DNA from 2 places in the Demequina capsici genome. Region 1 is predicted to be linked to the other one. Evidence: predicted binding sites of a transcription regulator. Region 1 holds the regulator's gene; the other holds the start of a gene.
The links. The regulator HrcA, encoded in region 1, represses chaperone genes, less so after heat shock. The targets are predictions, from matches to a motif close to TTNGCACTCGNNNNNNNCGAGTGCNAA.

Region 1 (7,080 bases):
TGCGACCGCGCATGTACGCCAGGGGCGCCACCTCGATGGTCCCAGCCTCCATCAGCCGCGGGATCGACTCCGGATCCACCATGTCGTGCAGCGCGTCGTACAAAGGTCGCAGGTATGGGTCGATCTTGTCGTTCAGGCTGCCAGGAAGGAATCCGAGCCGCTCACCGGCCTCCACTGCCGGACGCGTGAGGACGATGCGGTTGACCTTCTTCGCCTGCAGCGCCGCGACAGCCTGAGCCATCGCCAGGTAGGTCTTGCCTGTGCCCGCGGGCCCGATGCCGAAGGTGATGGTGTGGTTCTCGATCGCCGTCACGTAGCTCGCCTGCCCGGCGGTGCGCGGGCGAATGGTGCGTCCCCTGGTGGAAAGGATCGACCGTGCGAGCACCTCCGTCGGCCGGCTCTCGCGCCGTCCGGCACCCGCCGCGGCAGCTGCCGCGGACGCGACGCCCTGCACGCTGCGAAGCATCCGCACCGACTCACGCGCGATGTCCGCCGTGAGCGGCACCCCGGCGGCGAGCACCGACCGGAGCTCGTCCACCGCGGTGGCGGCGGCGGCGACCTGCGCCTCCTCCCCGCTGAGCATGATCCGGTTGCCCCGCACGTGGAAGTCGACGTCAGGGTACGCGCGCTCCACCTCGCGGAGCACCGCGTCGCCGCTGCCAAGCAGCTCTGGCATGGTGGCGGCATCCTCGACGAGGATCTCGCGGCTGGACGTCACGCAGGCTCCCATCCGAGCGGAGCGCCGCCAAGCACGTGACCGTGCGCGTGGAAGACGCTCTGCCCTGCCTCGGCGCCGGTGTTGAAGATGAGACGGAACTGCCCGCCGCACTCCGCGTCGGCGATGCCCTGCGCGAGCGCGGTCATGTCCGCGAGCAGGCCGGGGTCGGCGTTCGCGACCTCCGCCACGTTCGCGAGGTGGCTGCGCGGCACCACCAGCACGTGCACCGGCGCCTTGGGCGCGATGTCGCGGAACGCGATCACAGAGTCGGTCTCGGCAACGACATCCGCAGGGATCTCACCGGCGACGATCCGGCAGAACAGGCAGTCGGTCATAGGTCCAGGGTAGGGCGTCGGGGTGACATGCGCGTCACCGGGTCACCAGGTGCGACGCAGCGCAGCGAGCGCGGCGATCGCTGCCGGACCCGCTGTCGCCGCGCGCAGCACGTGAGGTCCCAGAAGCACGGCCTCGGCGCCTGCGTCGACCATCCGCGCAAGCTCGTCGTCCGAGATCCCGCCCTCGGGTCCGACCACCAGCGTGACCGCCTGGCGGGGATCCTCCCAGCTCAGCCCGGCGAGCGGGACGGCCGCGACCTCGTGCAGCACGAGCACCCTCCCACCGGCGGCAACCTCGTCCCGGATGAGCGCGGCGAGCTCGCGACTCGTCACCACGGCAGCAACCTCGGCGAGCAGCGCCCTTCGGCTCTGCTTGGTCGCCGCGAGCACGAGCGACTCCCATCTGCCACGCGCCTTGTCCGCCTTGGGTCCGCGCCATTGCACGATGGATCGGTCTGCCTGCCAAGGCACCACCGCGGTCACGCCGAGCTCCACCGCGGCCTCCACCGCCTGCTCGTCCCGACCACCCTTGGCGAGCGCCTGCACCAGCGTCACGGACGGGTCGTCGTCGGCTGCCACGTGCGCGACGCGCACCCGGAGCCAGCCGTCGCCGATCTCGGCGATCGGTCCGCCCGCGCGCCGGCCCGCGCCGTCGACCAGGTCGACGACCTCCCCCAGCACGCGGCGCTGGACCGTGACGGCGTGGCGTGCCTCAGGCCCGTCGAGCGTCAGCAGGTCGCCCACCGCGGCGTCACGCGCCGCCGCGCACACGAAGACGGGAGCCGTCACCGTCGGCTCAGCTCCGGCCCTTGAACGCGTCCTTGAGACGCGAGAACACGCCCCCGCCGATCGGCGCGAGGCGCGCCTGCGGCATCTCCTCGCCGCGGAGCGCCGCCAGACGCTCGAGCAGCTCCTGCTGCTCGTCGGTGAGCTCGGTAGGGGTCTGCACGTCCAGGTGCACGTACAGGTCCCCACGGCCGGCGCGCTGGAGCCGTCCCACGCCCAAGCCCTTGAGCCGCACCGTGTGGCCCGCATGGGTGCCCCGAGTGACGTCCACCTCCTGCTCACCGTCGAACGTCTCGACGTTCAGGACCGTGCCCAGCGCCGCCGCGGTCATCGGCACCTCCAGCGTGCAGTGCAGGTCGTCGCCGCGACGCTCGAAGGTCTTGTGCGCGCGCTCGCGGATCTCCACGTAGAGGTCGCCCTTGGGCCCGCCGCCCACGCCGGCGTCGCCCATGTGCGACAGCCGGATGCGGGTGCCCGTCTCGACACCCGCGGGGATGTCCACCTTGATCGTGTGGCGGGAATGGGTCCGTCCGCGACCCGCGCAGTCGGGGCACGGGGAGGCGATGATCGTGCCGTACCCGCCGCAGTCCGGGCACGGCGACGAGGTCATCACGTTGCCGAGCAGCGACCGCGCGACCCGCTGCACGTGTCCCGCGCCGCGGCAGGTGGTGCACGTGGTCGGCTGGGTGCCGGGCGCGCAGCACGAGCCGGAGCACGTGGAGCACACGTCGGCCAGGTCGACGACCACCTCGCGGGTCACGCCGAACACGGCCTCCTCGAGCGTCACCTCGGTGACGACGAGCTGGTCGCCTCCGCGCTGGGTGCGTGACGCCGGCCCCCGCTGCTGACCGCCGAACGGGCTGCCGCCCCCGAAGAACGACTCGAAGATGTCCTCGAACCCGAAGCCTTGGGCGCCACCCTGGGATCCCGCTGACGAACGCGGGTCCACGCCGCGGTCGTACATCGCCTTCTTCTCGGGGTTCGACAGCACCTCGTAGGCCGCGCCGACCTCCTTGAAGCGCTCCTCGCCCTCGGGACCCGCGACGTCGGGATGATGCTCGCGGGCGAGCTTGCGATACGCCTTCTTGATCTCGGCGTCCGTTGCGTTCCGGGACAGGCCCAGCACTGCGTAGTAATCCGTCACTTAAGCGTCAACCACCTTCGACAGGTATCGGGCGACCGCGCGTACCGCGGCCATCGTGGAGGGATAGTCCATACGGGTGGGCCCCAGGGCCCCGAGCAGCGAGACGGAAGGACCGCTTCCGTAGCCGGCAGCGACGATAGAGGTGCGGGCGAGGGCGTCGTTGCGGGTCTCGTGGCCGATCCGCACCGCCACGTCGGAGTCTCCGCTGGTCATCTCGTGCAGGAGCCTGAGGAGCACCACCTGCTCCTCGAGCGCGTCGAGCACGGGACCGATCGCGTCAGCCTCGAGGTCGCTGCCGCGTGCAAGATTCGAGGCGCCGGCGAAGATGACACGCTGCACCGTGCCGCCCCGCGCCGCCTGGATCACGGCCGAGGTCACACCCGCGACCCACGCAGGCTGCCCCGGCCGGTCCGCCCAGGCCGACAGGGGCGGCTCAAGCGCCGTCGGCGTCCTGCCCATCGCGATCTCATTGATCTCGCGCACCGCACGGTCGAGCTCGTCCTGGATCACGGCCGTCGTCACGAGCACGGTGGACTGCTCCACCCGAGCGTCGGCGCTGATGACGACCACCAGGATGCGGTCGAGCCCCAGCGCGACCAGCTCCACGCGCTGCACCGCCGACTCGCGCAGCGACGGGTACTGGACCACCGCGACCTGACGCGTCAACTGGCTCAGCATGCGCACGGACCGCTCGATCACGTCGTTGAGGTCCAAGGCATCGGACAGGAACGTGGTGATGGCGCGCTTGTGGCTGTCCGGCAGCGAGGTCAGCGCGAGGTAGTCGACGAACGATCGATAGCCCTTGTCGGTGGGGATCCGCCCGGCCGACGTATGGGGCTGCGTGATCAGCCCCTCCTCCTCGAGGATGGCCATGTCGTTGCGTATGGTCGCCGGGGACACCCCCAGCCCGGTCCTCGCCGCGAGCGCCTTGGAGCCGATCGGCTCCGACGTCTCCACGTAGCCCTCGACGATCGCGCGCAGCACGGCACGCCTGCGCTCCTCGGTCATGCCGCTCCACCTCCCGATCGACATTGGCACTCGGCACCTGTGAGTGCCAATCCTAACCTTGACGCCCGCCCGGTCCCTCGAGGCGGCCCCAGGAGGCGCCCGGACCGCTGTCCACGGATCCCGCGTGCATCCGCACAATTCGGGCACCACTCGCTAGATTGGTCCTGTCGAGGCGCACCGCAACGGGGGTAACGGCTCTCCCTCGTTCGTCCAGGGCACCACGACCGCACCATATGTCCCAACAAATGAAGTGGTGAGAACGATGTCCGAGACCCCTCCTCCCCCTCCGCCGCCCGCCGCGCCGCAGCCGGCCGCGCCCATGTCGCAGAGCGACGAGCGACTCTATGCCACGCTCGCTCACGCCGGAATCATCCTGTTCGGATTCCTTCCGCCGCTGATCATCTGGCTGATCGGCAAGGACCGCTCCGCCTACGTGGACCGCCAGGCCAAGGAGGCGTTGAACTTCTCCATCCTCGTCACGATCGCCTATATCGTGTCGTCGATCCTGGTCGCCGTGCTCATCGGCATCGTCCTGTGGCTCGCGACGATCGTCGTGACGCTGATCTTCTGCATCCAGGCCGCCATCGCCGCGAACAAGGGCGTCGACTACCGGTACCCGTTCAACTGGCGGATCATCAAGTAGCGCTCAGGGTCTACCCCGAGCGCACAATCAGGGCCCCGCTCCTTCCGTGGAGGGATGCGGGGCCCTGCCACGTCGTGGCACGGTTTCCCTATGAACGACACCGACCGCACCGAGGGCGCCGACACGACGCCCGAAGCCGCACCACAGGACGGCTCCAGCGCGCAGCCAGGGGCCGCGGAGCCGCCGGCGATCGAGCAGGCGCCATCACCGCAGCCCAGCGACGCCCCGCCCGCCGGGGGCCCGTTCCCTCCGCCCGGTGGACCCACCGCGCAGCCGATGCCCGCTCGCATGCTCGAGTCCGAGGCCCGCAACTGGGCCATGCTGATCCACATCATCGCCGCGGCGGCGGCCCTGCTGTCGCTCGGCACGGTGTCCTGGGTGGTACCGCTGGTCCTCTGGCTCATCTACAGGGAGCGCTCGGCGCTGATCGAGCATCACGGCAAGCAGAACCTCAACCTCCAGCTCACGCTGCTCGTCGTCATGGTCGGCGGCGTGATCATCGGGTTCGCCACGCTCTTCATCGGCTTCTTCGTGACCATCCCGGCGATGATCCTCTACGGCCTCTACTCGATCGTCATCTCCTTCGTCGCCGGCGTGAAGGCCAACCACGGCGAGTACTACAGGATCCCGCTGATCATCCCGTTCCTGCGCTGACCTCACCACGGCAGCATCTCGATAGCATCGCGCTCGTGCTGCGCTTCGACGACCCCCTCCCGCGAGCTCCCAGAAGGATCCTCATCGCCGGGGTCTCCGGGGCAGGAAAGTCCACGCTCGCACAGTCGATCGCCGTCACGCTCAAGGTGCCGTACACCGAGCTCGACTCGCTGTTCCACGGTCCCGACTGGACGCCTCGTGCCCGATTCCTCGACGACGTGCGGGCGCTGGTCGGGGCCGACGCCTGGGTCACCGAATGGCAGTACCCCTCCGCACGACAGCTGCTCGCGGAGCGCGCCGACCTGCTGATCTGGCTCGATCAGCCGTTCCTCACCGTGACTCTGCCACGCGTCCTGCGGCGCACGTTCATCAGACGGATGCGCCGTGAGCAGCTGTGGAACGGCAACACAGAGCCTCCGTTCCACACCTTCTTCACCGACCCGGAGCACATCGTGCGGTGGGCATGGACCACCAGGAACGACTATGGCGAACGCGTGGCCTCCGCCTGCGCCGACCATCCTGACCTTCCCGTGGTGCGGCTGAGGTCGCCGCGTCAGGTCGACCGTTGGCTGGCGGGCCCGCTCGCGGACAGCGTGCGCTGAAGCCCGCGCGCCGCGGCACGCGGCGGAGATCAGGTCAGGGCGCGGACCGCGGCATCCGCCAGGAGGCGCCCCTTCAGCGTGAGAAGCAGGCGTCCGGCCAGCGCGGCGCGGCCGTCGAGCACCCCCTCGGCCACCAGGCGGGCCACCTCCGTGGGCCGACGCTCGGGCAGGTCGGCGATGGCCATGCCCTCAGCGAGCCTCAAGCGCAGCATCACCGACTCCAGCGCGAGGTCGTCCGCGGTGAGCGGCTCGCGCTCGGCGGCTGGATCCTCGCCCGCGGCCAGCCTGTCCGCGTACGCGCGCGGATGCTTGACGTTCCACCAGCGCTCGGCGCCGCGTTCGCCGCCGTCCGGATCCACACGCGGACCGAGGTACGAGTGGGCGCCGGGCCCGATGCCCCACCAGTCCTGGCTCCGCCAGTACGCGATGTTGTGACGGCACGCATGCTCGGCGCCGCGCGCCCAGTTCGAGACCTCGTACCAGGCGTACCCCGCTGCGGCGAACCTCGCGTCGGCGAGCTCGTACATGTCCGCCTGCGTGTCTGGATCCACGGGCTCGATAAGCCCGCGCTTGAGCTGCGCACCCATGCGCGTACCAGGCTCGATCACGAGCGCGTAGGCACTGAGGTGATCCGGCTCGAGCGCGATGGCCGCGTCCACGCTCCGCTCCCAATCCGCCAGCGACTCGCCTGGAGTGCCGTAGATGAGGTCCACCGAGACCGCAAGCCCGGCCTCGCGCGCCCAGCCGACCGCGCGTGCGACGTTGTCAGGGTCGTGCGTCCGCTCGAGGACTGCCAGGACGTGAGGCACCGCGGACTGCATGCCGAAGGACACCCGGGTGTACCCGGCGTCCGCGAGCGCGCGGAGCGACTCCCGTGACACGGAGTCCGGGTTCGCCTCCGTGGTGACCTCCGCATCGGAGGCCAGGCCCCATGTCGCGCGCACGCCGTCGAGCAATGCGGCCAGGGCTGAGGCATCGAGCATCGTGGGCGTGCCTCCCCCGAGGAAGACGGTGGACGCCGCGCGTGCGTCGCCCTCCATCACGCGCGCCGCCAGCGCCATCTCGCGCAAGGCGGACTCGACGTACCCCTCCCGGGTGGCGCCCCCCACCTCGGACGGCGCGTAGGTGTTGAAGTCGCAGTAGCCGCATCGCACGCGGCAGAACGGCACGTGAATGTAGACGCCCAGGTC
Region 2 (7,080 bases), 560 kb from region 1:
CCTGACTGCAGAGGACTCCTTAGAAGCCCATGCCACCCATGTCGCCGCCACCGGCCGGCATGGCCGGCTCGGGCTCGGGCTTGTCCGCCACGACCGCCTCGGTCGTGAGGAACAGGGCCGCGATGGACGCCGCGTTCTGCAGCGCCGAGCGGGTCACCTTGACGGGGTCGTTGACGCCTGCGCCCAGCAGGTCCTCGTAGACGCCGGTCGCGGCGTTGAGGCCGTGGCCGATGGGCAGGTCCTTGACCTTCTCCACCACGACGCCGCCCTCAAGGCCGGCGTTGATCGCGATCTGACGCAGCGGGGCCGAGACGGCTGCCGCGACGATCGAGGCGCCCGTGGCCTCGTCACCCTCGAGCTCGAGGCCGTCGAACGCCAGCTTGCCGGCCTGGATGAGCGCCACGCCACCACCGGCGACGATGCCCTCCTCGACGGCGGCCTTCGCGTTGCGGACGGCGTCCTCGATACGGTGCTTGCGCTCCTTGAGCTCGACCTCGGTGGCCGCGCCCGCCTTGATGACGGCGACGCCGCCTGCGAGCTTGGCGAGGCGCTCCTGGAGCTTCTCGCGGTCGTAGTCCGAGTCGGAGTTGTCGATCTCGGCGCGGATCTGACGGACACGGCCCGCGATCTGCTCCTCGGCGCCTGCGCCCTCGACGATCGTGGTCTCGTCCTTGGTGACGACGACCTTGCGGGCCTGGCCCAGCGTAGTCAGGTCTGCGCCGTCGAGCGACAGTCCGACCGACTCGGAGATCACGGTGCCACCGGTGAGGATCGCCATGTCCTGCAGCATCGCCTTGCGGCGGTCGCCGAAGCCGGGCGCCTTGACCGCGACAGCCTTGAACGTGCCACGGATCTTGTTGACGACCAGGGTCGCGAGAGCCTCGGACTCGACGTCCTCGGCGATGATCAGCAGCGGCTTGCCGGTCTGCATGACCTTCTCGAGCACGGGGACCAGGTCCTTGACGTTCGAGATCTTCGACTCGACGAGCAGGACGTACGCGTCCTCGAGGACGGCCTCCTGACGCTCAGGGTCGGTGACGAAGTACGCCGACAGGAAGCCCTTGTCGAAGCGCATTCCCTCGGTGAGCTCGAGCTCGAGGCCGAGAGCGTTCGACTCCTCGACCGTGATGACGCCCTCCTTGCCGACCTTGTCCATCGCCTCGGCGATGAGCTCGCCGATCGTGGGGTCGCCGGCGGAGATGCCCGCGGTCGCCGCGATCTGCTCCTTGGTCTCGACCTCCTTGGCCGCCTTGAGCAGCTCGGCGGTCACGGCCTCGACGGCCTTCTCGATGCCCTTCTTGAGGGCGATCGGGTTGGCGCCGGCCGCGACGTTGCGCAGGCCCTGGGTGACGAGCGCCTGGGCGAGCACGGTCGCCGTGGTGGTGCCGTCGCCAGCGACGTCGTCCGTCTTCTTGGCGACCTCCTTGACGAGCTCGGCGCCGATCTTCTCGAACGGCTCGTCGAGCTCGATCTCCTTGGCGATGGAGACACCGTCGTTGGTGATCGTCGGTGCGCCCCACTTCTTCTCGAGCACGACGTTGCGGCCCTTGGGGCCGAGGGTGACCTTGACGGCGTCGGCGAGGGCGTTCATGCCCCGCTCCATGCCGCGGCGGGCCTCCTCATCGAAGGCAATGATCTTCGCCATGAGTGGTGTTCCTCTTTCGAAGGGTGGTGGCTCCCGCATCGCCCGCGACGGACGGCTCTCCCCACGGGGTTCAGGTCACCCCGCAGGCAGGGCCTCGATCGGAAGCCGAGGTCTCGTTAGCACTCGAACCAGGCGAGTGCTAACGCCGATTCTGGCACTCTCACCCCTCGAGTGCAAATGACGACGGACACCTGTTCGCACGCCGCTTAGCGCGGTGCCTGCGCGCGCCTACGCCGCGGGGTCGGTCGCGAGCAGCACCTCGATCGCGCCGCCTCCGGGCGTGGTCCCGAGCTGCACGGACGCGATCCCGAGCACCTCGGCGACCCGCGCGGCGGTGTCTGCGAGCGCTTCGTCGGAGTACATCACGACGTTGACGCCGTCCGGGATGAGGGACGCCTTGATGTTGTTCGCACTCACGTTCGTGAAGCCGTCACCCTCGAGCAGCGTCTGCTGGGCTGCAGCGATACCGGCGATGCCTGCGCCGTTGCGGACGACGACGCCGGCGTCGTACTGGATTACAGGCTCAGGCGTGGCCGTCACCGACGGCGAGGCCGCGGGACTGGCGGAGGCGGTGGCGCTCGGCGTCGCCGTGGCGCTGCTGGAGGTCTCGGCTGTCGGGCTGGCGGTCACGGACGTCGTCGCTTCGGGGCTCGAGATGTCGGTGTTCCAGTTCCACACGACCAGCCCATAGGCGGCCAGACCCGCGACAAGGAACACGACCAACGGGGTCAGGACACGGGTCCACCATGCGCGCGGCGCGCGGTGCACGCCCACAGGGCCAGCCTGGCGCGCGAGCTCGTCGAACTCGTCCTTCTCGTACTCTGCCACGCGCCGATGCTACCCCGGGGTCAGGCGCCTGCGGCGCGGCCTCGGCCCCGTTGCCGCGCGGAACGCATGCGACGAAGCCGCTTGACGAGCATCGGGTCGTGGGCGAGCGCGCGCTCGTCGTCGATCAGGGCGTTGAGGAGCTGGTAGTACTCGGTGCCCGACAGCGCGAACAGCTCACGGACCGCGTCCTCCTTCGCGCCGGCATACCGCCACCACTGACGCTCGAAGTCGAGGATGGCGATGGCGCGTTCGGACAGGCCCGAAGGCGGCAGCTCCTCGCGCTCGAGGCGCACGACGGCTCGGCTCACATTCCCCTCCTTCATCGTGCCCAGGTTATCGGCGAATGGCACCGATGTCATTCACCCGATGCCGCGAGCCCCGCTAGCCTGTCGTCATGCCGACGATGTGGCGCGACCAGGTGGCCCCTGACTGGACGGACGTGCTCGCGTCGGTCGAGCCCACCCTCACCCGGCTGGGAGCGTTCCTTCGCGAGGAGATCGCCGAGGGCCACGGCTACCTGCCGGCGTCGACGGCCATCCTGCGCGCGTTCGAGACCCCGCTCGCGGACGTGCGGGTGGTGATCGTCGGCCAGGACCCCTATCCGACCCCCGGAGACCCGGTGGGGCTGTCGTTCTCGGTGCCTCCGGGGCATCCGCAGCCGCGCAGCCTGCGCAACATCGCGGCGGAGCTGAGGGACGACACGGGCGAGGAGCTCGCGGGCGGGGACCTCAGCCACTGGCAGGACCAGGGCGTGATGCTCCTCAACAGGGTCCTCACCGTGCGTCCCGGCCTGCCCGGATCGCACCGGGGCAAGGGCTGGGAGGAGGTCACCGAGGCGGCGCTGCGCGCCCTGGCCACACGAGGCGGTCCGCTCGTCGCGATCCTGTGGGGTCGCGACGCCCAGGCGGCCGGCTCGCTGCTGGGGACGACGCCTCGTGTCCAGTCCGCGCACCCGAGCCCGCTGAGCGCCAGCCGCGGCTTCTTCGGGTCCCGCCCGTTCTCCCGCGTGAACGAGCTCCTGGGCGAGCAGGGCGCGGATCCGATCCGCTGGGGCACGCCCCGCGTCTGACGCTCACGTTCTGCGTCGCGCGCGCACCCGCGCTGGGGCGCCGTTCGTAGAGCTGGCAGCGGGACTTGAACCCGCAACCGCCCGATTACAAGTCGGGTGCGCTACCAATTGCGCCATGCCAGCACGTCCCGCAGGGGACGCTCAAGGATACCGGGATGGACGACCGTGATGAAGCCTGCACGCGGAGAGCGCCGACGACGCCCGGACGCGACGACGCCGCGCCCCCGGAAGGAGGCGCGGCGTCATCGCGTCGATGCGGACGGCTACTGGCCGGCCACCTGCGTGAGGTAGGCGGCGAGCGTGCCCTCGGTGAAGTAGTTCACCGTGTTCGGGTCGAGCGCCTCGCCGTTGACCATGACGGTCGGAGTGCCGCTCACGCCGTCCACGGAGGACTGCTCGGTCGCGCTCGTGACCCAGGACCGGAACTTGTAGTCGGCGAAGGTCTTCGCGACGTCGGCGGGGACGCCGACACTCACTGCGAGCGCGGCCAGGTCGTCGTCGCTGAGACCGTCGCTTCCCTCGGACGGCTGGTTCGCGAAGAGCGCGACGGTGAAGTCCAGGAAGTGGGTCGGGTCGGCATCGGCGACGGTCGCCGCGGCGTTCGCGGCGCGCGTCGAGTACTTGGTGCCGTTGGAGGCACCGTCGAGGATCGCGATCGGGTGGTAGTTCACCTGGATCGTGCCCGCCTGGCGGAGCTGGTCGAGGTCGCTGCTGTTGATCTGCTCGAACGCCTGGCAGTAGGGGCACATGTAGTCGTAGTAGACGTCGACGGTGACGGGCGGGTTGTCGTCGGTGACGCCTGCGGTGCCGCTGGAGCCCACCGGGATCGCACCGTTCGCCAGCGAGCCCGCCGGTGAGCCGGTCGCGGCGTCGCCCAGCTGGTCGAGGCCCTTGTTCTGATTCATGATGAAGAACACGAGCCCGCCGAAGACGACGAGCGCGACCACGATGCCGCTCACGATCATCATGGTGGTGCGGCGCTCCTGCGCCTTCATGTTCGCCTTCGCCTTCGCGCGAGCCTCGGCGGCCTTGTCGCTTGATGCCATCGGTGTCGATTCCTCTCGGTGGTTCCGGGTTCAGTCTAGGCGGCGGTCGGCTCGGGCTTGCCGGCCATCCAGCGGTCGAGCGAGAACGGGGTGCGAGGGAACGCGACCAGCCAGATCCCCAGCAGCAGGAACCCTGTTCGTTCGAGCATGTGCACCGGATAGTTGGTGGTGCCGGGTGCGACGTCGCCGCCGCCGCCGAAGCAGCCGCAGTCGATGCTGTAGCCCTTGGCCCACGCCCAGATGATGCCGATCATGAACCCGACGATCATCACGAGCCAGACGATCGAGGCGAGGCGCGTGAAGAGCCCTAGCAGCAGCACGAGCGCAAGCAGCAGCTCGAAGATCGGCAGCATGGTGCCGAACAGCGGCACGATCGCCTCCGGCAGCAGCCGGTAGGCCCTCACCGCACGGATCGACCCAGGGACATCCATCAGCTTGGGGATCGCCGCAGCGATCAGGATGCCGGCCATCGCCAGCCTCACGACAAGGCTGATCCATGGCTGCACCACGTCGAATCGGTCTCGGAATGCCATCACCCCTCCTGGTGGACGCGCATGGGCCGCGCGACGCGCGGGAACACAGGGGACCGATGCGACGGTACACCGCGCAGAGGCACAGATCCCTGGACGGCTCGTTCCGTCGTGCGAAGAACGCCTCGCCGTGGCGGCGTGTTCCCGCGGACCGGGACCTGCATATCAGCCTGTGCCAGGCGCTTCTCTCAAGGGCCACCACCAGGGCTCCGCAAGGGCGTAGACCGCGACGGCGACGACTCCCACGGCGGCGATCGCGACGATCACCCAGGCGACGGCCACGCCGCGGGTGGGCGCGAGCCCGAACGCCACGCGACGCGCCCCGTCCCTGGTGCCCTCGGACCACGGCCCGACCCACAGGGTCGCGCAGGCAGCCAGCGCCCCGAGCGCCACGGCGGCCGCGTGCCCCCATGCCTGACCCGCGGTGGTCGGGGACGCGAGGAGCGACGCGGAGACGAGCCACCACGCGAACGCACCGGTCCCCAGCCCCACCGCGAGTCCGAGCAGCACGGACGGCAGCAGCTCCACCGCGCCTCGCGCCAGATGCCATGGCATCCCGATGGTGTGGACCACCGCGTCGCCTCGGCGGGCGCCGCGACGAGCCCGCGCCGCCGCGAGCGACGCGGCCCTGCGATGCACCCCTCGCGCGACGACCGCGGCGCCCACCATGGAGAGCACCACCACCACGGGCGCGAGCGCCGCCGTCGCGGACGCCGCGATAGCCCAGGCGGCAAGCATCACCGGCCGACCGGACGCAGGGGCAGGCACCAGGCCTGCGTCGAGCGCGTCCCACGGGCCCTCGTCCTCCGCTGCATCGTCGTCATCGATCTCGCCGTCGAGGTCGTCGTCCTCGAGGTCGTCGTCATCGACGTCCGCGCCCGGTTCGCCGATGTCGACCGCCGGGTACGACGCGGCGTCGAGCAGAGCTGTCGGGCCTCCTGCGGTCTCCCACGGCAGCGACCCGGCCGGCAGCACCGCCGTTCCGGCAGCGGGGGCGACGAGGGTGGGCGCCGCACCGCGGGAGGGGAGCACCTCGGTGGCGCCGCGCAGCGCGGCGACCACCTCCGCGGGTGCAGGACGCGCGCCGATATCCCGGCTGAGTGCGGCCGCGACGAGCGAGGCACCCGGCACGTCGGGCAGGTCGACACGACCGTCGAGCGTGCGTGAGATGGCCCCGGAGCCCGATCCGAACGGCCCTTCACCCTTCATGGCGTACGCGACCGTCGCGGCCCAGGCCCAGTCGTCGCCGATCCGGCCAGGTTCGGCCCCGTCGATGACCTCGGGCGCCACGTAGCCTGCGGTACCGCTGACGAGGCCGTCGCGCGTGAGCCGCGAGTCCTCCGTCCGATGCGCGAGCCCGAAGTCGATGAGCACCGGCCCGTGCGGTCCCATCATCACGTTCGAGGGGGTCACGTCCCGGTGGACGACGCCTGCGGCGTGGGCCTCCTGCAGCGCGGAGCCGATGCGATCGGCGAGGTCGGCGAGGGCCGCTCCGCGCATCGGCCCGTGCCGCTGCACGTGGTCGTAGAGGGACAGGCCGGGGATGTACTCGGACACGACGAACGTCTCGTCGCCCTCGAGCTCGGCGTCGAGCACGCGCGGCACGGCGGGATGGCGCAGCGACTGGAGGGCGTGCACCTCGCGGGTGAGCCTCTCGGCGGCCACGGGATCCGCGGCGGCGTCGACGAGCTTGAGCGCCGCCTGCGATCCTGCGCCGTCCTCGACCAGGTAGACCGTGCCGGAGCCCCCGCGCCCGAGGATCCCGCGCACGACGTAACCGCCGATCTCGTCGCCGATCTCACGCCGCAGTCCAGCCATGTGCACCCACGCTACCGGGCGGCGTCGCGCCTGGGCAGAGCCCGCGCGGGGACGAATGGGGCCAAGGTCCTGCCTAGGCATGGTCGAGCCCCTATGGCAGGATGGACCACGCCCCCGTGATTCTGCGGAGGCAAGTGTCAATGT

Region 2: the regulator HrcA is predicted to act here: its motif matches at 1,762-1,788, upstream of groL (chaperonin GroEL).

Annotation. Positions count from the first base shown of each region.
Region 1 is NZ_CP134880.1:1,038,427-1,045,506, reverse strand. It holds gene RN607_RS05000 (PhoH family protein) at 1-730, opposite strand, end outside; gene RN607_RS04995 (histidine triad nucleotide-binding protein) at 715-1,053, opposite strand; gene RN607_RS04990 (16S rRNA (uracil(1498)-N(3))-methyltransferase) at 1,096-1,842, opposite strand; gene dnaJ (molecular chaperone DnaJ) at 1,850-2,983, opposite strand; gene hrcA (heat-inducible transcriptional repressor HrcA) at 2,984-3,991, opposite strand; gene RN607_RS04975 (DUF4870 domain-containing protein) at 4,254-4,634, shown strand; gene RN607_RS04970 (DUF4870 domain-containing protein) at 4,725-5,288, shown strand; gene RN607_RS04965 (P-loop NTPase family protein) at 5,324-5,890, shown strand; gene hemW (radical SAM family heme chaperone HemW) at 5,920-7,080, opposite strand, start outside.
Region 2 is NZ_CP134880.1:477,171-484,250, reverse strand. It holds gene groL (chaperonin GroEL) at 20-1,645, opposite strand; gene RN607_RS02345 (LytR C-terminal domain-containing protein) at 1,874-2,473, opposite strand; gene RN607_RS02340 (DUF3263 domain-containing protein) at 2,494-2,796, opposite strand; gene RN607_RS02335 (uracil-DNA glycosylase) at 2,868-3,542, shown strand; tRNA gene RN607_RS02330 (tRNA-Thr) at 3,593-3,665, opposite strand; gene RN607_RS02325 (DsbA family protein) at 3,806-4,588, opposite strand; gene RN607_RS02320 (MauE/DoxX family redox-associated membrane protein) at 4,624-5,121, opposite strand; gene RN607_RS02315 (serine/threonine-protein kinase) at 5,284-6,936, opposite strand.